Regions from separate parts of the Acetatifactor aquisgranensis genome, predicted to be linked through region 2. Evidence: predicted binding sites of a transcription regulator. Region 2 holds the regulator's gene; each other region holds the start of a gene.
What was found. Region 2 encodes NrdR, which represses ribonucleotide reductase genes. Its sites were predicted from a motif close to CACAANATNTTGTG; they were not measured.
Positions count from the first base shown of each region.

Region 1: nrdD (anaerobic ribonucleoside-triphosphate reductase) is a predicted target of NrdR. The motif match lies at 3,959-3,972, and genes of this name have one in related genera.
Region 3: nrdD (anaerobic ribonucleoside-triphosphate reductase) is a predicted target of NrdR. The motif match lies at 2,126-2,139, and genes of this name have one in related genera.

Region 1 is NZ_CALPDH010000002.1:93,354-100,608, reverse strand. It holds gene NFS35_RS02140 (HEAT repeat domain-containing protein) at 103-426, opposite strand; gene NFS35_RS02135 (TetR/AcrR family transcriptional regulator) at 622-1,170, shown strand; gene nrdG (anaerobic ribonucleoside-triphosphate reductase activating protein) at 1,234-1,767, opposite strand; gene nrdD (anaerobic ribonucleoside-triphosphate reductase) at 1,764-3,890, opposite strand; gene NFS35_RS02120 (hypothetical protein) at 4,158-4,616, opposite strand; gene NFS35_RS02115 (hypothetical protein) at 4,742-5,419, opposite strand; gene NFS35_RS02110 (Y-family DNA polymerase) at 5,442-6,971, opposite strand; gene NFS35_RS02105 (ArsR/SmtB family transcription factor) at 7,204-7,255, opposite strand, start outside.
Region 2 is NZ_CALPDH010000010.1:26,759-34,013, forward strand. It holds gene NFS35_RS10210 (hypothetical protein) at 1-253, shown strand, start outside; gene NFS35_RS10215 (VanZ family protein) at 315-845, shown strand; gene sigG (RNA polymerase sporulation sigma factor SigG) at 913-1,692, opposite strand; gene NFS35_RS10225 (PRC-barrel domain-containing protein) at 1,874-2,107, shown strand; gene nrdR (transcriptional regulator NrdR) at 2,165-2,614, shown strand; gene NFS35_RS10235 (polysaccharide biosynthesis protein) at 2,666-4,045, opposite strand; gene nifS (cysteine desulfurase NifS) at 4,197-5,372, shown strand; gene nifU (Fe-S cluster assembly scaffold protein NifU) at 5,413-5,850, shown strand; gene lepA (translation elongation factor 4) at 6,008-7,255, shown strand, end outside.
Region 3 is NZ_CALPDH010000021.1:68,998-76,252, forward strand. It holds gene NFS35_RS17945 (M56 family metallopeptidase) at 1-1,945, shown strand, start outside; gene nrdD (anaerobic ribonucleoside-triphosphate reductase) at 2,268-4,451, shown strand; gene nrdG (anaerobic ribonucleoside-triphosphate reductase activating protein) at 4,463-5,023, shown strand; gene NFS35_RS17960 (DUF6020 family protein) at 5,085-6,875, shown strand; gene NFS35_RS17965 (dCTP deaminase/dUTPase family protein) at 6,908-7,255, shown strand, end outside.

The sequences.
Region 1 (7,255 bases), on a different contig from region 2:
ACTCTCAAACCATTCACCGGCACAGACTTGCACATATCTTAAAAAGAGCTGCCGCAAAATGCAGAACCCGCGCAATGGATTCTGCATCGGGCAGCAGCTTTTTTATTTCTTAATATTTTCTAATGCAGCCCTTACAGCCTGAAGCACATTCTCGTCCTTTTCATGAGTCAGACAGTACCTCAGTCTGGTTTCCACATAGCTGCCCCGGCCGGAACCCAGAGCCGTTATAGCAGCCTTGCGGATATCCGGGTCCGCGTCTTCCGTCAGTCCGACTACAGTATTGCGGACATCCTCATTTTCTATCATGCCGGAGACACTGGCAATTGCCGCCAATCTCACTTCCTTATCCTTGTCGCCTACAAATCCCAGCAACTTATCTGCTTTGCCCTTACTTGCCAGTTTTTCAATTTTTTCGAGTTTTCCCATGTTTTTTCCTCACTTTCCTTAGATTCAGCTTTTGCTCATATTTTATTGCTTATTACTCACTTTTGTATTATAATTCAAATCGAATCGGCATATCAATGGTCAATTGTCAGAATTTGTTACTTAATCCACATTCTCCAGAAAATGTAGATTAATCGAAACCACAGAATGTTCCGGAATAGCATCAGGGAGGTTCGTATGAGAAAAAAGCAGGAGGACTTGCGTTACCAGAAAACAGAGGCTCTGATACAGAAAAATTTCCGGGAGATGCTGGCGGAAATGGATTATCAGCAGATTACCATACAAGAACTGTCTCTGCGGGCCCAAATCAACCGCAAGACATTCTATCTGCACTATGCTTCCATGGATAATCTGCTGCACAAGATGCAGACGGACACAATGAAGCGTTTTCTGGAACCGGTCAAAGATGCTAAGTTTCCCGCCGACCTGGAAAAAATCGTGCGCAATTGTTATGCATTTTCGGAATCCGCAGATAAGCTGGATGAAAAGATATTGAACAGCAAGGGACACTGCCCTATTGCTGAAACGCAGGCTGAAAGCGAAGACATTCTCTGCTTTGACGAAGATTATGACCAATACCCTCCCGACAAGAGGCTCTATCTGATTATCTATATCAATAACTGCCTCACCGGGATCTACAGGCAATGGGTAAAAGGCGGACGGAAAGAGCCCATGGAGGACATGATTCAGCTCACCATCCGCCTGATTTCACACGGTCTGTCATAGAAATTGCCGTCACAAAAGGAGCTTTCCCGCCGGAAAGCTCCTTACAAGAAACCGTTACAGGCTTCACAGGCACACGGTCCTGCCCTGGCGCAGAGACTCTTTCACGTCAATCAGCCGCTGATTCTCCGACCCCCGGAAAGCCAGGCGGAGGTTCTTTTTCTCCTCCACGAACTCTCCGTCCACCAGCACGTCAATGAGGGAGAGCAGCCTTGCCGTCTGCGCTTCATGGCTTTCGTCCGGCGTTTCCCGCTCCGCCCACTGCAGCAGGTCTTTCTCATAGTCATACCCTGTGTAGCACCAGATATCTTTCCCGGGGTACGTCTGCCGCACCTTTTTCACCAGCGACAGCACCGTTCCTCTGTTCTCCGGTTCCATAGGCTCCCCGCCCAGCAGGCTCAGTCCACGGATATACTCCGGCGCAAGGGCCTCCAGGATTTCCCGCTCCGTCTCCTTCGTATAGCGCTGTCCATAGCCGAAATCCCAGGCCTCGCTGTTGAAACATCCCTTGCAGCGGTGGGTACAGCCGCTGACGAACAGGGACACCCGTATGCCGGGGCCATTGGCCACGTCCGTCTTCTTGATAGTCGCATAATTCATAGATGCAGCACCCTCGACTTGATTTCCTTTGTCTTGCCCATGTTCCAGAAATTCTCTCCCAGATACCCGCAGGTGCGCCTGGTGACATTCATCTTGGAATGGTCCTTATTGCGGCACTGAGGGCATTCCCACTCATTGTCCTCATTGACCATGATTTCCCCGTCATATCCGCAGACATGGCAATAGTCCGACTTGGTGTTGAACTCGCCGTATTGGATATTGTCGTAGATGAAACGTATCACTTCCTCCACGGCCTCCACATTGTTCAGGAGATTGGGCACCTCCACATAGGAAATCGCGCCGCCCAGGGATTTGTTCTGGAACTCGCTCTCAAATCGGAATTTCGTGAATGCATCTATTGGCTCACGTACATCCACATGATAGGAATTGGTGTAATATCCCTTGTCCGTCACGTTGGGGATGTCGCCGTATTTCTCCCTATCGATGCGGGCAAAGCGGTAGCACAATGTCTCCGCAGGCGTCCCATAGAGGCTGAAGCCGATTCCCGTCTCCTCCCGCCATCCGGCGGCAGCCTCTTTCAGGTAATCCATGACCCGCAGGGCGAATTCCTTGCCCTCGGGCTTCGTATGGCTGCAGCCTTTCATGAGCCAGGTCAGCTCATAGAGGCCGATATAGCCCAGGGACATGGTGGAATATCCGCCGTAGAGCAGCTTGTCAATCTTCTCTCCCTTTTTCAGCCGGGCGATGGCCCCGTACTGCCAGTGGATGGGGCTTACATCGGACAGAGTACCCAGCAGGGCCTTATGCCTGCACATCAGGGCCTCATAGCATAATTCCAGCCGCTCGTCCAGCCGCTTCCAGAAAATCTCCTCGTCCCCTCCCGAGATGATGCCTATCTGTGGGAGGTTCAGACTGACCACGCCCTGGTTGAACCGCCCCTCCCATTTATAGTTTCCGTTCTCGTCCTTCCAGGGGGACAGGAAAGAACGGCAGCCCATACAGGAGAACACATTGCCCTCGTAGTTCTCCCGCATCTTTTTTGCCGAAATATAGTCCGGATACATGCGCTTCGCCGAGCATCTGGCGGCAAGGCGGGTGACATAATCGTATTTTCCGCCTTTCAGGCAGTTGTTCTCATCCAGCACATACACCAGCTTCGGGAATGCCGGTGTCACGTAGACTCCCTTTTCATTCTTGGTTCCCTGAATGCGCTGGTTCAGGATTTCCTCGATAATCCGAACCGTCTCCTCCACATACTCGTCCTCATCGTCGATATGCAGGAACAAAGTCACGAAAGGCGACTGTCCGTTTGTAGTCATCAGTGTATTAATCTGGTACTGAATGGTCTGGACGCCGGAGCGCAGCTCGTCCTGCAGGCGCAGCTCCACGATTTTCTCCTTTGCGGCCTCGTCAAGGGAACCTCCGAATTCCTCATCCAGCTGGGCACGGAACTTCTCCCTGCTCTTGCGCAGATATTTCCCCAGATGCTTGATGTTCACCGACTGCCCGCCATACTGGTTGCTGGCCACGGCGGCGATAATCTGGGTGGTGACCGTACAGGCCACCTGGAAGCTCTTGGGGGACTCTATCATCTTCCCATTGATGGAGGTTCCATTGTCCAGCATATCCTTGATGTCGATCAGGCAGCAGTTGAAGATAGGCTGGATAAAGTAATCCGCGTCATGAAAATGGAGCACGCCGTTGTCATGGGCCATGGAGATGTGCTCCGGCAGCAGCATGCGCCTGGTCACGTCCCGGGAGACCTCCCCGGCGATATAGTCCCGCTGGGTGGAGGCGAGACGGGTATTCTTATTGGAATTCTCCTCCGCCAGCTCCTTGTTCTCATTGCGGATCAGCTTCAGGATAGATTCATCCGTGGTGTTGGATTTGCGCAGAAGGCTCCTCTGATAGCGGTATACAATGTACTTCTTGGAAAGGGCGTACTTATTGTGCTGCACCAGATGCCTCTCGATGATGTCCTGCACATGCTCCACGGCCTGCAGCTCCTGTTCCTCTCCCTGCACGGCCTCCAGTATCTCCTCCACCAGCGCCTGATCGGCCCTGTCTTTCTCCTCCACCTCGTTATTGGCTTTCTGAATGGCGGCTACAATCTTCTCCTCCTCATAAGGCACCACGCGTCCGTCTCTTTTCTGAATCCTCATCATACCATCGCTCCTCGCCCACTCGACATACAGATAGCCGCACCGTCAGCTCAACGGATACGGCTGAATTCTATATCTTGTGTTCTTATTGATTATTCTGCCTATATTTTGTATTTCTATTATAATAGACTGTCCGGGAAAAAGCAAGGAGTTCTTGTATCCTATATCAGAAAGTATCGCAGAACCGTATACGGATATCGTCCGTCACGGAGTATGACAGCGGCCTGAGCTGATGCGCGGCTTTAAACATCCCGCCGCACACGGGGTTCAGATTCGATAATCCGCATCCAGAATCCCCCTGATAATCCGGTGCGCCCTGCTCACATCCTCCACGGACACGCCGATTACAAGCCTGTCTTCGCACCGTACATAGCGCTGCATGTTGATTTCTATATCCTGCATGGAAAGACTGGAGACGATTATGCCGATTCTCCGGGTTGTGAAATGCCCCTGCTCAATATAGAGCAGCCTCAGTTCCCCGTTCACCTCGATACTGGTTCCGTCCAGCTCCTCTTTCAGCATGGCGATGAAGCGGTTTATCTTTCCGCCCTCCGATTTCCTTATCACAATTGCCAGCCAGTCGATGTTGATTGCCATGCACTCACAGGGAATCAGGCACTTTTCCAGCACCTCAAATATCTTCTGGACGCTTTTTTCATCTCTCGCCAGCTTCGCCCGCCCTATCGTGACCCGAATTGCGGATATCTCCCGGATTCTGCTTTCCATCTGTCATCCCAACGCTTTCCCATATATTCTTTTGTCGTATCTGCGACTTTACCTGTATCTTTTCTGCATAAAAACCTGTGCAAGTATACCACAAAATCAGGGAAAAAACAACCGCTTTCGCCGCCCTATCTGTCCAAATCGGAAAATATTTCGCCCTCCAGTTCCACCACATCTTTCATGGGAATCCCCGTGCCGTCCTCCATGAGGAGGATTCTGTCATACAAATCTATCTTCTTTATCCGTCCTGTGACAGTGACATAGGCGCCGCCCGCCTTTTTAAGGTCCGGCTGAAAAAAGGTGGCTGAAATCTCCGGACAGCCGCCGAGCCGCTCACTTAGATACTGCAGCTTTCCGTCAAGGCTATTCATGACGTCCTCCTCCAGTTCCATCCTCTCATCGGTCAGCCGTCCTGTCTCCCGGATGGAATCCCCAAATCCGGTAAGGGCCGCAAAAGGCATGAACTGCGCCGCCCTGTCGGACACCGGCATCTGACGGTGCTTCACAGAGACATGGCGGGGCAAATTTATGATATCGTCATATCGGTGGCTGTCCTCCGCCCAGTCCCCTGCTGTCTCTATCTTTCTCACAACCGCTGCATCTGCTGTACTCTCCCCTGCTGCCGCCATGCCCGCCACCCCGTTATCTGCCGCCCTCTTTTCATCCGGCATCGTCCTCGCCGGCTCATTTTCCGCCATCCTATTTTCCGTCCCTCTCATATGTCCCCATTCCGTCTCCCCTGTCCTGCTATAACTCCTCAGCCGTGTCGCCCTATGCCCTTCCCGGTCGCTGTATCGCGGTTCCATTCTTGCGCCGTCCCCAGCCGCGCTAAGCCTTATGCCCCCCGATCTGCCCGTTGCGCGATACCGTGGTGGCCCCTTCCTCCAGGTTCATCCCTTTCAGGATGGCGTTCTTGCCGAATTTCTTCTTGATGGACAGAATAGCCTCCTGCATTTTCCGCTCCCGCTTCAGAGCAGCCTCCTCCTCTTCCCGCTGTCTTAGCAGCGCCTCATAATCCGTGAAAATATCCAGCTGCTCATAGGAGTCCTCCGCCACGATTTCGCTCTCTTTCATCACCCGCCCCGCCGTCACTGTGACCCGCCTCACCAGCAGGCTTCTGTCTACAACCCTGTCGTACAGTTCCATCATCCCATCCATGATCAGTCTGGTGGAGGATGTCCATCTGCCGATATTGGCTGTACCATGGGCATGTTTCGGGACTTTCCTCCCATATCGGTCCGTGGTGACAGGGCCCTTGTACGCCTTTCGTATCTCCGGATTCGTCAGGCTCTCCACATCATAGCCTATGGTCAGCACCATATGGTTCGTCACCAGACCTTTGTCCACCAGATCCAGCACCAGCAAATCCGTCATCTCCCGGACTACCAGCTTTGCCTTTTCAAAATCGTAGGGACACTGCAGCACCTGTCCGGCCCCCATGCTGCTCCCATCGGGCTTGTATGCTTTCACATCCGCAATGGTACAGGGCTCATATCCCCAGGCGTGGTCAATCAGCAGTTCCGCGCCCACGCCGAAGAGCCGGTAGAGCAGCTCCTCATTGTGATAGTCCGAGCACCCTCCCAGGGAGCATCTGGCTATGTCCCCCATGGTATACAGCCCGTTCTCCTCCAGTTTCCTGGCATATCCCCTGCCCACCCGCCAGAAATCCGTCAGGGGACGATGGCTCCACAAGAGCCTGCGGTATTCCATCTCATCCAGCTCGGCAATCCGCACTCCGTCCTGGTTCGGCTCCACATGCTTGGCCACGATATCCATGGCGACCTTGCACAGATACAGATTCGTGCCGATTCCGGCCGCGGCCACTATCCCCGTCTCTCTCAGGATCTCCTGTATCATCCGCTCCGCGAACTCTGCCGCGGTAAGATGGCAGGCCTCCAGATACTGGGCGGCGTCTATGAACACCTCGTCAATAGAATAGACATGGATATCCTCCGGCGCCATATGCCTTAAATAAATATCGTATATCTTCGTACTGTATTCCATATACAGCGCCATACGAGGCGGAGCCGTGATATAGTCCACCGCAAGCTCCGGGGACGCCAGAAGCTCAGAGGCATGGCAGGAGCTGCCGGAAAAGACCTGCCCTGGCGCTCTGCCCAGACGATAGGCGTTCGCCTCCTTTATCTTCCGGACCACCTCGAAGAGCCTGGGCCTGCCCGGGATGCCGTATTCTTTCATGGAGGGGGACACCGCGAGACAGATAGTCTTCTCTGTGCGGCTGCTGTCCGCCACTACGAGATTGGTGTCCAGGGTATCCAGCCCCCGCTCCACGCACTCTACAGAGGCATAGAATGATTTCAGATCGATTGCAATATAGATATGATTCTCCCCAGCCATCTGCCTCCCCTCCTGTCCCATCTTATCTGAATGCCATTATAGCAGAACATTTGTTCTTTTTCAATGGTTTTTTCCAAACTTTAGTGTATACACTGTCGTCAACGGCATCCTGTTGTGCGCCTGCGTCCATAATGTGCAGCCGCAAATCAGATGACAGAGAGCAATAAGCGGGAATACTGCAAAGCAGTATCCGAAGATGCCCATGATGACGGATATCCCGGCAATCGCGCTCCTATGCCTGCTGCACCGCATTCTCCATAGGGCTGTAACGCATGCGCACCTTG
Region 2 (7,255 bases):
GGGCATGCGCTACCGTCTGGAGGGCATTACCGATGCGGAGGGCGCCGCCGGTGGGACCGGCGGGAAAAAGCTCCTCTGTACGGTATGGCCGGAGCCCTTTGCTTTTTTTAAGACACCTGAAGAGAAGAGGGAGACTGCTGAGTTTCCCTTTGGGGAGGACGGCGTGGCAGAGGCCATCTGCTGGATGAACGAAATGCTTTCTGAGAAAAAAGAAATCTGGGAGCATGCCAGGGAAAACTGGGACGAGTACTGACAGCTTTTCCGACGCGCTCTGATGAGCCGGACCTTCCGCAAGAAGCTGCGGAGAATACGAAATGTTTGCATATATATATCGGGATATGATGTCCATGGTGAGGTTCCTGCCCTACGGCCTTGCTATGGGGCTTTTGTTGGCATCTCTTTTTTTGTGGGGAATAAACGGTTTCAGGAGTCGAAAGGGGAAGACGCCGGTGGCGAAATTTCCAGTGGCGGCTTTTGTCGTTTACATCTCTCTGATGCTAATCATCACCTTTTTGTCCAGAGAGAGCGGGGGCAGCGAGGGCTTTGATCTGGAGCTGTTCTCCACCTGGGGAATCAATGACAGGAATAACGCTTTTGTCATAGAGAACATACTGCTCTTCGTGCCGTATGGCTTTTTGGGCTGCCTGGCCTGTAAGCGGTGCGGGCATTTGCTTCACTGCCTGGTATTGGGAGCGCTGACCAGTCTGTGCATTGAGACCATGCAGCTGATTACGGGGCGGGGGATATTCCAGATAGACGATATCCTGACCAATACTTTGGGGGCTGTGACAGGATATCTGTTATACAGGCTGTTTATGCTATTTCGGAAGCTGGGGAAGAAATGAGGGCTGAAGCGGTGCGTCAGGTGAGGATGCCGGATTGGATGGGAGGTTCTATGTAACGGTGACCGCGTCAGGCGGTCAGATAGTTGCGCATGGAGCGCAGGGCATTTTTTTCCAGCCGGGAGACCTGGGCCTGGGAGATACCTATGGCTTCGGCTACCTCCATCTGGGTCTTCCCCTCAAAAAAGCGCAGGGAGATGATTTCATGCTCCCTGGGGTTCAGGCGCTTCATGGCTTCGCTGAGGGAGAGATGTTCCACCCAGTTCTCTTCCTTATTTTTTTTATCGCTGATCTGGTCCATCACATAGAGGGTGTCGCCTCCGTCCGTGAGGATGGGCTCGTAGAGGCTCATAGGATTTTGGATGGCGTCCAGAGCGTAGGCGATGTCCTCTTTTGCGATGCCGATTTCCGTGGCGATCTCCTCGATGGAGGGCTCCTTTAGATTCTTCCTGGTCAGGGCGTCCCTGGCGTAGATTGCCTTGTAGGCAGTGTCCTTTAAGGAGCGGGAGACGCGCAGCTGGCTGTTGTCCCGCAGGAAACGCCTGATTTCCCCGATGATCATAGGCACTGCATAGGTGGAGAACTTCACGTTCAGGGAGGTGTCGAAATTGTCTATGGCCTTGATCAGGCCGATACAGCCGATCTGGAACAGATCGTCCACATTTTCATTGCTGGAGGAGAAGCGCTTGATGACGCTTAAAACCAGACGCAGATTTCCCTCAATATAAGCCTCTCTGGCCCTCTCGTCCCCGGCCTCGATCTGTTTGAAGAGAGCTTCTTTCTCGTCCGCTTTCAGCAAGGGGAGTTTTGAGGTATTCACCCCGCAGATTTCCACTTTTCCCTGTGTCATTTCCTTCCTCATTTCTGCGCGTGGAGCGCGTTGGATTATAGTGGTAGTATGTACCCGGAGCAGAAAAATATTCCCTGCAGAAGCAGGAAAACGTAATTTGTTCCTGTAGGCCGTTCTCATATTTCCCATATACCGCATACTTGTATATAGAAGCAATGTTTTATGGGAAAGGAGGATTTCCATGCTTTATTCGGAATTGAAGAGCAAGGATGTCATCAATATCAATAATTGCAAAAAGCTGGGCAGGGTATGCGACCTGGAGTTCGATGCCTGCAGCGGCTGCATCTGCAAAATCATGGTGCCCGGGGGGAACAAGCTGCTGGGATTTTTGAACTGTGAGCCCAACATCGTGATTCCTTTCAAGGACATCAGACAGATAGGGCCGGACATTATTCTCGTTGACATTCACTGTTGAATATGATACGTTAGGGATGATGGCAGGCATGTAGTGTACCGGAAGAGGAGAAGAATCATGAAATGTCCGTTTTGCAATCATGAAAATACAAGAGTGATCGATTCCCGGCCTGCGGAGGAGAACAATTCCATCCGCCGCAGACGGGTCTGCGATGAGTGCGGGAAACGCTTTACCACCTATGAGAAAATCGAGACCATTCCGCTGATTATCATCAAAAAAGACGACAATAGAGAGACCTATGACCGGTCCAAGATAGAGGGCGGCCTGTTGCGGGCCTGCCACAAGAGGCCGGTGAGCGCCCAGGAGATTACCAGGCTGGTGGATGCGGTGGAGAATGAAATCTTCAACAGAGAGGAAAAGGAGATTTCCAGTCAGGTCATAGGGGAGCTTCTGATGAATAAGCTCAAAGACCTGGACGCGGTGGCCTATGTGCGCTTTGCCTCCGTGTACAGGGAGTTCAAGGATGTGAATACTTTTGTGGATGAACTGAAGAAGATGCTGGAATAGCGTGAGAAGATTTTCAAGCGCCAAAGTGTATGGCGCTTGAAAATCTGCATCTCACGTATCCGGCCGTTTATTCCTCAGGAAGCCGTAGAGGCAGAGGAGATAAAGGATTCCCAGGGTCAGCTGGCTGGCCAGAAGGCCCCAGAGGAAGCCTCTGACTCCGAAGCGGGGGACGGCAAAGAAGATGAAAGCCAGCCGTATGAGCAGGCAGACCGCATTCATGGCAAATGTATGCCCCGCCAGCCCCAGCCCCTGCAGGATGCTGGACAGTGTGGTGTCCAGATAGAGGAAGGGGCAGATGAAGCCCAGGGTGGTGATGAAGTAGCCGGCGAGGGGGCTGTTGAAGAGGGTGGTGCCTGCCCAGTTGCCGAACAGGACGAATACCCCCAGGCATCCAAAGCCCATAAGCCCGCAGTATTTTACGGTGCGGACGGTGGCGCTGCGTACAGCCGCCATGTTCCCCAGGGCGTAATTCTCCGAGATGACGGGCAGCAGCAGGACGGCCACGGAGCTGGTCAGGGCATTGGGAAAGTAGATGAAGGGCATGGCCATGCCGGTGAACACGCCGTAGACGCTTAAGGCAGTGGCATTGTCATAGCCGTAGAGCCTGAGTCTGGCGGGGATGGACACGGCTTCCACGCTCTGAAGGAGATTCAGGACGATGCGGTTGGCGGTCAGGGGCAGGGCCAGGGCCATCAGCTTGCCGAAGAGGACGGCGTTTCCGCTTCTTCCGTCTGCAGGAGAAAGCCTGGAAAAGGATTTGCCCGGAAGTTTCCCGGGCCAGACAGCAGCTATGGTCAGCAGCATGGAGGCCAATTCCCCCACGGTGAGTCCCAGCACCGCCACGCTGACAGAGGGCGTGCGTCCCATCGCCAGGATGCGGGAGGAGACTATGTATACACAGCCTACGCGGACGATTTGCTCCAGAAGCTGTGCCCCGGCCGGAATCCCGGCTTTTTTTATGCCGTAGAAATAGCCGTTGATGCAGGAATGCACTGCGCCCAGGGGGATGGAAAAGGAAAGGATGCGCAGCATGGAGGCGGTGCGGGACTCCTGCAGCAGGGTCGCGGCGATGGTATCGGCGAAAAAGAACAGCACGGCATTGCAGATCAGTGACAGGGGAAGGGAAACGCACAGCCCCGCCACAAGAGGACGGCGGGAGGGAATTTTCTGCGTCGCGGCCTGTTCCGCCACCAGCTTTGAGATGGCGGTCTGGTATCCGGCGGCAGTCAGGGAAAAGGACAGGGACAGTACCGGGCCAAGCAGCTGGTAGATTCCCATGCTTTCCTCGCCGAACTGGCGGGAGAGGTAGATGCGGTACAAAAAGCCGATAAGGCGGCTTGCGATTCCGGTGGCGGTAAGGATGAATGTGCCCACAATCAGGGGGTGATGTTGCTTTGTTTTCATATGGATTTTGGGACTTTCGTTTTTCATTATTATATTCCAAAGGTACAAATGGCAGAACAGCAGGGGAAAACAAGAGACAGTTGACAGAGCGGATAGGAAGTGGTATATTGTGAATATAATTCCTAGTAAAATAGTATGAATTAAAACAGAGGCTATAAGAGAAAGGAGCGACACGAAAATGATATATCTGGACAATGCGGCCACCACAAAGACCGCCCCGGAGGTAGTGGAGGCCATGCTGCCCTATTTCACGGAAATGTACGGGAATCCCAGCGCCATCTATTCCCTTGGATCTGCCGGGAAAAAGGCTATAAACGAAGCCCGCAGGACCATAGCCGGGAGCATCGGCGCCGGACCTGAGGAAATCTATTTTACGGCAGGCGGAACAGAGGCGGACAACTGGGCGGTCAAAGCGGCCGCGGAGAGTTACAGTGAGAAAGGAAAGCACATCATCACCACGAAGATAGAGCACCATGCGGTTCTGCACACCTGCGAATATCTGGAGAAGAGGGGATATGAGGTGACCTATCTGGACGTAGACAGGGACGGAATCGTGGATCTGGAGGCACTGAAAGCGGCCATCCGCCCTGACACCATTCTGATCAGCGTCATGTTCGCCAACAATGAAATCGGCAGCATAGAGCCCATTGGGGAAATCGGGGCCATTGCAAAGGAGAGGGGTATCCTGTTCCACACGGACGCGGTGCAGGCTTTCGGGCAGATTCCCGTCAATGTGGACGAACTGCACATCGACATGCTCAGCGCCAGCGCCCACAAGCTGAACGGCCCCAAGGGCATCGGCATGCTCTACATCCGCGGAGGCCTGAAAATCCGTTCCTTTGTACACGGCGGGGCCCAGGAGAGGAACAGACGGGCGGGGACGGAGAATGTCCCCGGCATCGTTGGATACGCCGCCGCGGTCCAAAGGGCGCAGAGGCTCATGGAAGAGAAAGGCAGGCGGGAGAGGGAGCTTCGGGACTACCTGATTGACCGGATTGAGAAAGAGATTCCCTACTGCCGCCTGAACGGCCATCGGGAAAAGAGGCTTCCCGGCAATGTGAACTTCTCGTTCCGGTTCGTAGAGGGGGAATCGGTGCTCATCATGCTGGATATGAAAGGGATATGCGCCTCCAGCGGTTCCGCCTGTACCTCCGGCTCCCTGGACCCCTCCCATGTGCTGCTGGCCCTGGGGCTGAAGCATGAGGAGGCCCACGGTTCTCTCAGGATGACCCTCTCGGAGGAGAATACGAAAGAAGAGATGGATGTCGTAGTAGAGCACCTGAGGCAAATCGTAGGCAGGCTCCGCGATATGTCACCGTTATACGAGGATTTCCTCAAATCGCAGAAAGTCTGATTTTCACAGATACGGATTATATCAAGACCAGGAGGAATTTATGTACAGTGAAAAAGTAATGGATCATTTCCAGAATCCAAGGAATGTGGGAGAGATAGAGGATGCCAGCGGCGTAGGGACTGTGGGGAACGCCAAATGCGGCGATATCATGAGGATTTTCCTGGATATTGACGAAGAGGGGATTATCCGGGAGGCGAAATTCAAGACCTTCGGATGCGGGGCCGCTGTGGCTACCAGTTCCATGGCCACGGAGCTGGTCAGGGGCAGGACCATCCGGGAGGCTCTTCAGGTGACCAATAAGGCGGTCATGGAGGCGCTTGACGGCCTGCCGCCGGTGAAAGTGCACTGCTCCCTGCTGGCGGAGGAGGCGATACACGCTGCCCTCTGGGATTACGCGCAGAAGAACGGAATCGAGATTGCGGGATTGAGCAGGCCGAAATCCGATATCCACGAGGGCGAAGAGGAGGAGAACTGGTAGAAGCCTGGTAGAAACCGGTAGAAAGATTCTCCCACTGTCTGGACAATTCCCCGTAATTCTGATACAATCATACTGATTCGCGGAAACGGCGGTAAGAGATTCTGCGGAAAATACGATTGAATGAAAATAAAGGAACGAGGAAACGGAAGTGAAGTCCATGGACAGGAAACTGGAACAGAGCAGAATCCGCAACTTTTGTATCGTTGCGCATATAGATCACGGCAAATCCACGCTGGCGGACCGTATCATCGAGCAGACAGGTCTTTTGACCAGCAGGGAGATGCAGGCACAGGTGCTGGACAATATGGACCTGGAGCGGGAGAGGGGCATCACCATCAAGGCCCAGGCCGTCCGCACAGTGTACAAGGCCCGGGATGGGGAGGAGTATATCTTCAATCTGATAGACACCCCGGGACATGTGGATTTCAACTATGAAGTCAGCCGTTCCCTGGCTGCCTGTGACGGCGCGATTCTTGTGGTGGACGCGGCTCAGGGCATCGAGGCTCAGACCCTTGCCAATGTCTATCTGGCGCTGGATCATGACCTGGACGTGATTCCGGTCATCAACAAGATCGACCTCCCCAGCGCGGAGCCCCAGCGGGTCATTGATGAAATCGAGGATGTGATAGGGCTGGAGGCCCAGGACGCTCCTCTGATATCCGCCAAGAACGGCATCGGCATCGAGGATGTGCTGGAGCAGATCGTGAAGAAGATTCCCGCTCCCGGGGGAGATCCGGGGGCACCGCTGCAGGCGCTGATTTTTGATTCCCTTTATGATCCCTACAAAGGAGTCATCATTTTCTGCCGCGTCATGGAGGGAACCGTGAAAAAGGGAACGGCCATCCGTATGATGGCCACAGGGGCTAAAGAGGAAGTAGTGGAGGTGGGCGTCTTCGGTGCAGGCCAGTTCATCCCCTGCGAAGAACTTTCCGCCGGCATGGTGGGATATATCACGGCTTCCATCAAGAATGTCAAGGAGACGGAAGTAGGAGACACTGTCACGGATGACAATAATCCCTGTGAAGCTCCGCTGCCCGGTTATAAAAAGGTACAGTCCATGGTCTACTGCGGTTTCTACCCGGCGGACGGCGCGAAATATCCGGATCTGCGGGATGCGCTGGAAAAGCTTCAGCTGAACGATGCCGCCCTGCAGTATGAGCCGGAGACTTCTGCCGCGCTGGGATTCGGGTTCCGCTGCGGCTTTCTGGGACTGCTGCATTTAGAAGTGATTCAGGAGAGGCTGGAGCGGGAGTACAATCTGGACCTGGTGGCCACTGCCCCCGGCGTAGTATATAAGGTATACAAGACTAACGGGGAAGTCATCGAGCTGACGAATCCCTCCAACCTGCCGGATCTTTCGGTCATCGAGCATATGGAGGAGCCTGTGGTCAGCGCGGAGATTATG
Region 3 (7,255 bases), on a different contig from region 2:
GGTCTGGCTGGGGGCGGCGCTGGGTCTGCTGATACGGAAAGTGACAATCTATCAGGGCTTTGTTCGGTATCTTCGCGCCGGGGCTGCGCCGGTTCCTGACATTGCGGTATTGGACCGGTTTTCCGCGGCGGCAGAGCAGGCAGGCGTCAAAAGGCCGGTAGAGCTATGGGTCAGTCCGCTAATCTCTTCGCCGCTGCTGATCGGCTTCTTCCGTCCGTGCATCGTTCTGCCGGAGACGGATATTTCTGAAAAAGATTTTTATTATATCGTTCTGCATGAGCTGACGCATTACAGGCGGGGGGATATGTTCTATAAGTGGCTGGTACAGGTGACGGTCTGTCTGCATTGGTTCAATCCTCTGGTGCATCTGATGGGGCAGGAGATTACAAAGGCCGGTGAGTTTTCCTGCGACGAAGCCGTTCTGGCAAAAATGGGCGGCGATGCGCGGGACTATGGGAAGACCTTGCTTGACGCTATGGCGGCGGTGGGGAAATACAGGGAAAGTGTCGGCGCGGTCACTTTGAATGAAAATAAGCAGCTATTGAAAGAAAGGTTAGGTGCCATCATGAATTTCAGGAAGAAATCGAAAGCGATACGGATCTTGACAGGCGCGCTGACGCTGTGCGTGGTTTTAGGGGCGGCTTTCGTGGGCGTTTACCCCATTGCCGCCGCAGCCGGGCAGCCATCCGGCGGGGAGTCGGTGTCCGGGCAGGGAAGCGGATATGGGAGCGGGGCTGGAGCCGGGAACGGGACCGGCGACGAAATCAGGAACGGCTCTCCCGCCCGGGCGGGGACAGGAGCGGATGACAAGGATTATGATTCCCAGGCAGAGCGGTACTATGAGGCTGGCAGCCTGCCCCTGTTCCAAATCGCTTTCTCCCGGCTGGACGAAGAGGCGCAGGACAAATGGCTGGACAGGATTTACGCCGATGATCAAATCGGATTCTGGAACGCCGCGGTCAATCTGCTGGACGAGGACGGTACTTTGATTCAGCGCTATGCGGACAAAGCCTACAGGGACGACGACATCTCTTACTTTTCTGTCCTGGCCATGCATATGAGCGAGGAGGCGCTGGACAAATGGCTGAGTAAGGCGTTGGAGGACGAAAAGTGGAGTTTCCAGTCCATGCTGTTCAACGCGCTGAACCGGGAGGACGAATTTGACGAACTGAAAGAAGAATGGGAAAAAGAGTGGAAGGAAGCGCAGGCGGCGGAATACCGGGCGGTAGGTGTCACGATGGACGGCAAGAATTATTACTACCAGGGGCAGCTGGTCGATATCTTTCTGGACATCCGGCCCGGCAAGGCTTTCTGGACGCTGAACATGAACCCGGCGGGAACCGTCAATATCAAGATTATCCGCGATGGGGACAATCAGATTACAGGCGCTGATTACATGACGGACGCGGAAGTGGCTGAGCTGCTTGAGGGTCATGATGATGAGGACGTACGGGATGGGGATGGCGACAGAGGCGATGAAGCGGGGGATGACAGGGATGACGATGGGCAGGATGACGGGGACAGCGACGATGACAGCGACGGTTGGCATCAATCTGCCAGCGGCAGAACCTGGTATCCCCGGGTCATCCCGGTGGATCTGGAGAGTGTAGCCGAGGGCCGGGTGGTTTATCTGGGGGAGTACACCCTGTCCGAGGGCGACAGGCTTTGGTATGCCGTCCGGGCGGAGACGGGAAACGGTATGCAGGTGGGCTTCGCCGAACCCGGGGAAGAATCTTTGGAAACCACCTATTGGACTGTGGAGAATCGCCGTCAGGAAGATGAAGGCCTGGAATGCATCGCCAGCTTTACCCTCCGCCCGCTGGCAAAGCCCGGAACCTATAAGCTGTTCCTCCGGGCGACGGATGGGGATTTGGGAAATGTAAAGGGCAGCATCTCCATTGGATTTGTGGCAGACGCAATTGAATTTGGGGCAGACGCGTCTTAGGCGGACATGACAGCCGGCGTCCCGGGTTCCTGGCGGAACCTGGGAAACGCTGGCCTTTTTTACCGGACAAACGTAATTCAAACAATAAAGCATCTCTAAACCAAAGATTGACAAGCATTCCCTTTTTTCATATACTGGTATGTACACGGCACAATATATTGGAATTTGGAAAAGACGGAACACTATATTTTGTATTAAAAAAGCGTCTTAGGAAAGCAGGTATTTTCATGGAACAAAAGCGATTCTGTGGAACAAGGGCATTCCCAAAATATCCTGATGGAATGCGCGGATGCTGGTAAGGAGAAGGGATGGGGCTATGAACATGGAACAGAGTCAGACAGCTGCAGAGAACATCAACTATGGAGAGAAGTACAAGCCCGCCAGGGAAGTGTGCGTGATCAAAAAGGACGGCAGCAAAGAGGCTTTCAACGTACAGAAAGTAATCAGTGCCGTGGCCAAGAGCGCGTACAGGGCCCTGGCGAAATTTACCGTAGAGGAGGAGAGCCTTATCTGTCAGCATGTGATCGATAAGGTGGACGAGCTGGGGATGGACGAAGTTCCGATACCTGTCATGCATAATATCGTAGAGAGCGCCCTGGAGCAGGTGAAGCCGGTAGTGGCCAAGAGTTACCGGGACTACCGCAACTATAAGCAGGATTTCGTGCGCATGCTGGACGATGTGTACAAGAAGAGCCAGTCCATCATGTACATCGGCGACAAGGAGAATGCCAACACGGACTCCGCCCTGGTGGCCACCAAGAGGAGCCTGGTGTTCAACCAGCTGAACAAGGAATTATATCAGAAATTTTTCATGACTACGGAGGAAATCCAGGCATGCCGGGACGGCTATATCTATGTCCACGACATGTCCGCCAGGCGGGACACCATGAACTGCTGCCTGTTCGATGTGCAGAATGTCTTGAGCGGCGGCTTCGAGATGGGGAATGTGTGGTACAATGAGCCGAAATCTCTGGACGTGGCTTTCGACGTCATCGGGGATATCGTGCTCAGCGCCGCCAGCCAGCAGTACGGCGGATTTACCGTTCCCAGCGTGGATCTGATACTGGAGCCTTATGCTGAGAAGTCCTATCATCGATATATCGAGAAATACCAGCGCCTGGGCATAGAGAAAGAAGCCGCAGAAGCGGAAGCCTACGCGGATGTAGTCAGGGAGTATGAGCAGGGCTTCCAGGGCTGGGAGTATAAATTCAACACAGTGGGAAGCAGCAGAGGAGACTATCCTTTCATCACGGTGACTGCGGGCACAGGGACTGGACGGTTCGCCAAACTGGCCACCATGACTATGCTGGAAGTGAGAAAAGGCGGCCAAGGCAAGAAGGAGCATAAAAAGCCGGTGCTGTTTCCAAAGATTGTGTTCTTATACGATGAGAATCTTCATGGGCCGGGCAAGCCCCTGGAGGATGTGTTCGAGGCTGGAGTGCAGTGTTCCGCCAAGACCATGTATCCTGACTGGCTGAGCCTGACGGGAAAAGGGTATGTGGCCAGCATGTACAAGCAGTACGGGCGCATCGTGTCCCCCATGGGCTGCAGGGCGTTCCTGTCCCCCTGGTATGAGAGAGGGGGCATGCACCCGGCTGACGACCAGGACAAACCTGTGTTCGTGGGACGGTTCAACATCGGGGCGGTGTCGCTGCATCTGCCCATGATTCTGGCAAAGGCCAGGAAGGAGAGCCGGGACTTTTACAAGGTGCTGGACTATTATCTGAATCTGATCCGCCAGCTCCACATCCGTACCTATGCCTATCTGGGCGAGATGCGGGCCTCCACGAATCCTTTGGCTTACTGCGAGGGCGGCTTCCTGGGCGGGCACCTGAAGCTCACGGACAAGATAAAGCCGCTATTGAAGTCTGCCACTGCCAGCTTCGGCATCACGGCGCTGAATGAGCTGCAGGAGCTGTACAATGGCAAGTCCCTGGTGGAGGACGGGGAGTTTGCCGTGGAGGTGCTGGAGTACATCAACAAGCGGATCAATGAATTCAAGGAAGAGGACGGCAATCTGTACGCCATCTACGGCACGCCTGCGGAGAATTTGTGCGGGCTGCAGGTGAAGCAGTTCCGCAATAAATACGGTATCATAGAGGGCGTCTCCGACAGGGAATATGTGAGCAACAGCTTCCATTGCCATGTGGCGGAGGACATTACGCCTATCCAGAAGCAGAATCTGGAGAATCGTTTCTGGGATTTGAGCAATGGCGGGAAGATTCAGTATGTGAAATATCCTATAGATTATAACATTGAAGCGATAAGGACGCTGATTCGCCGGGCCATGGATTTGGGCTTTTACGAGGGGGTCAACCTGTCTTTGGCTTACTGCGATGACTGCGGCCATCAGGAGCTGGAGATGGACGTGTGCCCCAAGTGCGGCAGCCGCAACCTGACCAAGATTGACCGCATGAACGGCTATCTGTCCTATTCCAGGGTGCATGGGGACACCAGGCTGAATGACGCGAAGATGGCGGAGATTGCGGAGCGCAGGAGCATGTAGGGAGCATTAATATGAGATATCACAATATAACGTCTGATGATATGCTGAATGGCGATGGTCTGAGGGTGGTGCTCTGGCTGGCCGGCTGCAACCATTGCTGCAAGGGCTGCCAGAATCCCTTGACCTGGGATCCGGACGGAGGGCTGCTGTTTGATAAGGCGGCCCGGGATGAGATTTTTGAGGAGTTAGGGAAAAGCTATATCTCCGGCATCACTTTTTCCGGGGGAGACCCTCTGCACCCTGCCAATAGGCTGGATGTAAGGGGATTGATGGCTGAAATCAAGGAGAGACATCCGGAAAAGACGATTTGGCTCTACACGGGCGACAGCTGGGAGGATATCCTGCATTATCCTATGATGAAGTACATTGATGTGCTGGTAGACGGGGAATTCCATGAGGATGAGAAAGATGTGAAGCTTCTATGGAAAGGCAGCGCGAACCAGCGGGTGATAGATGTGCAGAGGACGCTGGCCCGGGAAGACCCCTCTGTGCCGGTGATTCACTGCGGCGATTATGAGCAGGAGTATACAATAGCGGATAAGCCGGATAATATATGTGGATGCTGTGACTGACAGGCATAAGGGGGCCATTTATGGCACTGGATGCAATCCTGGCACAGAAGGGGGATATAGGATGGAGATTTTGCTGTCTTTGGTGGCTGTCTTTGCGCTGCACTGTAGATTTGAGATATTTGTCGGTAGTTTTCCCGATTCGGCTCTGCTCAATGGAATGCATAAGCTGTATGGTACTTTTTACGGACCTGAGTACACAGATTTGTTCGTATTTGCTGCAGTGTTCATCATGTTGCGTTTTGTGAAAAAGAAAGATGATAAGCCGGATATCGGCTCTCTTCTTTTTTCACTTTTCCTTTCTGTGATGTTGGTTGCGTCAATCAGCTTTAAAAAATTTGATTCTGCGGATTTTCTGTTTGAGAACAGCTATCAGTTCATGATATCCTGCTTTTGTATAATAGGTATCTGGATTATTTTGTATGGGATTCTCAGATGTGTCTATCATCTGTTCAATCAAAACATTATGGAGTCGGCAAAGACAGAAAAGAATGGCTTTCTGCTTATACTGGACAAGCATTTTCTGTTGATTGGTTTCTGTATTATTTTTTTGGGATGGCTTCCCTGGATTGTGATGAATTATCCGGGATCCGATTGCCCTGACAGTATTTTGCAGCTCAAAGAGTTTTTCGGAGAGGAACAATGGGCTGTAGGACATCCGCCGCTGTCTTCGGTGATTATGGGCAGCCTTTTTTCTGTGGGACGCTTGCTGGTGGATGCTAATTTCGGCTTTTTTCTATACTGCCTCATGCAGACATGCGCAGGGGCGCTGATATTTTCCTTAAGTATGAAAAAACTGAAGGATTTGGGGATTCCAATCAAATGGTGCCTGCTGGGAATCGCCTTATTCGCGTTCACTCCGCTGTGGGGGACTTATGCCCAATGGCTGGAAAAGGACCTTTTCTATGCGGAAATCGCTCTGCTGCAGACTATCTGTATGCTGGAGATTCTGATTCGGAAAGAATGCGGCAAAAAAGAGGCAGTTTTTCTGACCTGCAGCAGCCTGGGAGCAGTTTTTTTGCGTAACAATGGAATACATGCGGTGCTGCCCGCGCTGGTTCTTCTGGCAATCCGTTTCAGGGGGATATCCAGAAAGAGAATCGCGGCGGTATCGCTGATTGTCCTGGCTGCATATGAAAGCGTGATGAGAGGGCTGTATCCTGCTTTGGGAGTCCGGGGAGCGTCAGTGGTGGAACCGCTGAGCATTCCCTTTCAGCAGACGGCCAGATATGTCTGCGAGTATCCGGATGAGGTCACGGAGCAGGAGAAAGAGATTCTTGGGAAGGTATTTGACTATGACGCCCTTTTCAGTTATAATCCGGTTCTGTCGGATCCGATCAAGAATCATTGTAAGGGTATCGCGATGGATGAATATTTTGGCGTATGGTTCCGCATGTTTTTTAAGCATTCCGGCACTTACTTTTCGGCGTTCATCAACAAATGCTACGGGTATCTGGCGCCAGTGTCCCAGAATATAGAAGCGTGGATTCAGCTGGAGCATTATGATTATATGAAAGAGCTTGGCGTGCACCATGTATTTTCCCTGAATGTGTCCAATGTGCTTGTCATGGTGTGGAATATGAGCATGGTGATGCCGCTGGTAAAGTATTTGTGTACACCGGGAATGTATACATGGATTGTGGCGATTCTGATAATGCTTTTGATCAAACACCGCAGGTATAGTGCATTGATTCTCCTGGTGCCGTCCGTTATGAATATCCTGGTCTGTTTGGCGTCTCCCATGGCTGGGGCGATACGCTATGAACTGCCGACAGTGGCGTCTGTGCCATTGCTGATTGGATGGGTCTATTTTTCGATACATGCCGGGAAAGACGATGCATTTGTTTCGGCTTGATATGGAAAGATATTTTATGGAAAGAGAGACATATGAAGAGAGTAGCACAGTTCTATAAGGTAAGTCCTGATAATTTTGCGGAAGCCATGAGAGAGGGGTTTTCAGAGTATTCTGCTAAGGATATCCGGGAGATATATGAAAAAATCATGCTGCCGAAACGCGCCACCAAAGGCAGTGCCGGGTATGATATATACGCGCCGTTTTCCTTTTCCCTCGCGCCTGCCGAGACCATCAAGATACCTACGGGAATCCGTGTAAAAATGGACGAAAATTGGGTATTCACCCTTTATCCGCGCAGCGGACTGGGATTCAAATACCGTCTGCAGATGAACAATACTGTGGGCATCATTGACAGCGATTATTATGATTCCGACAACGAG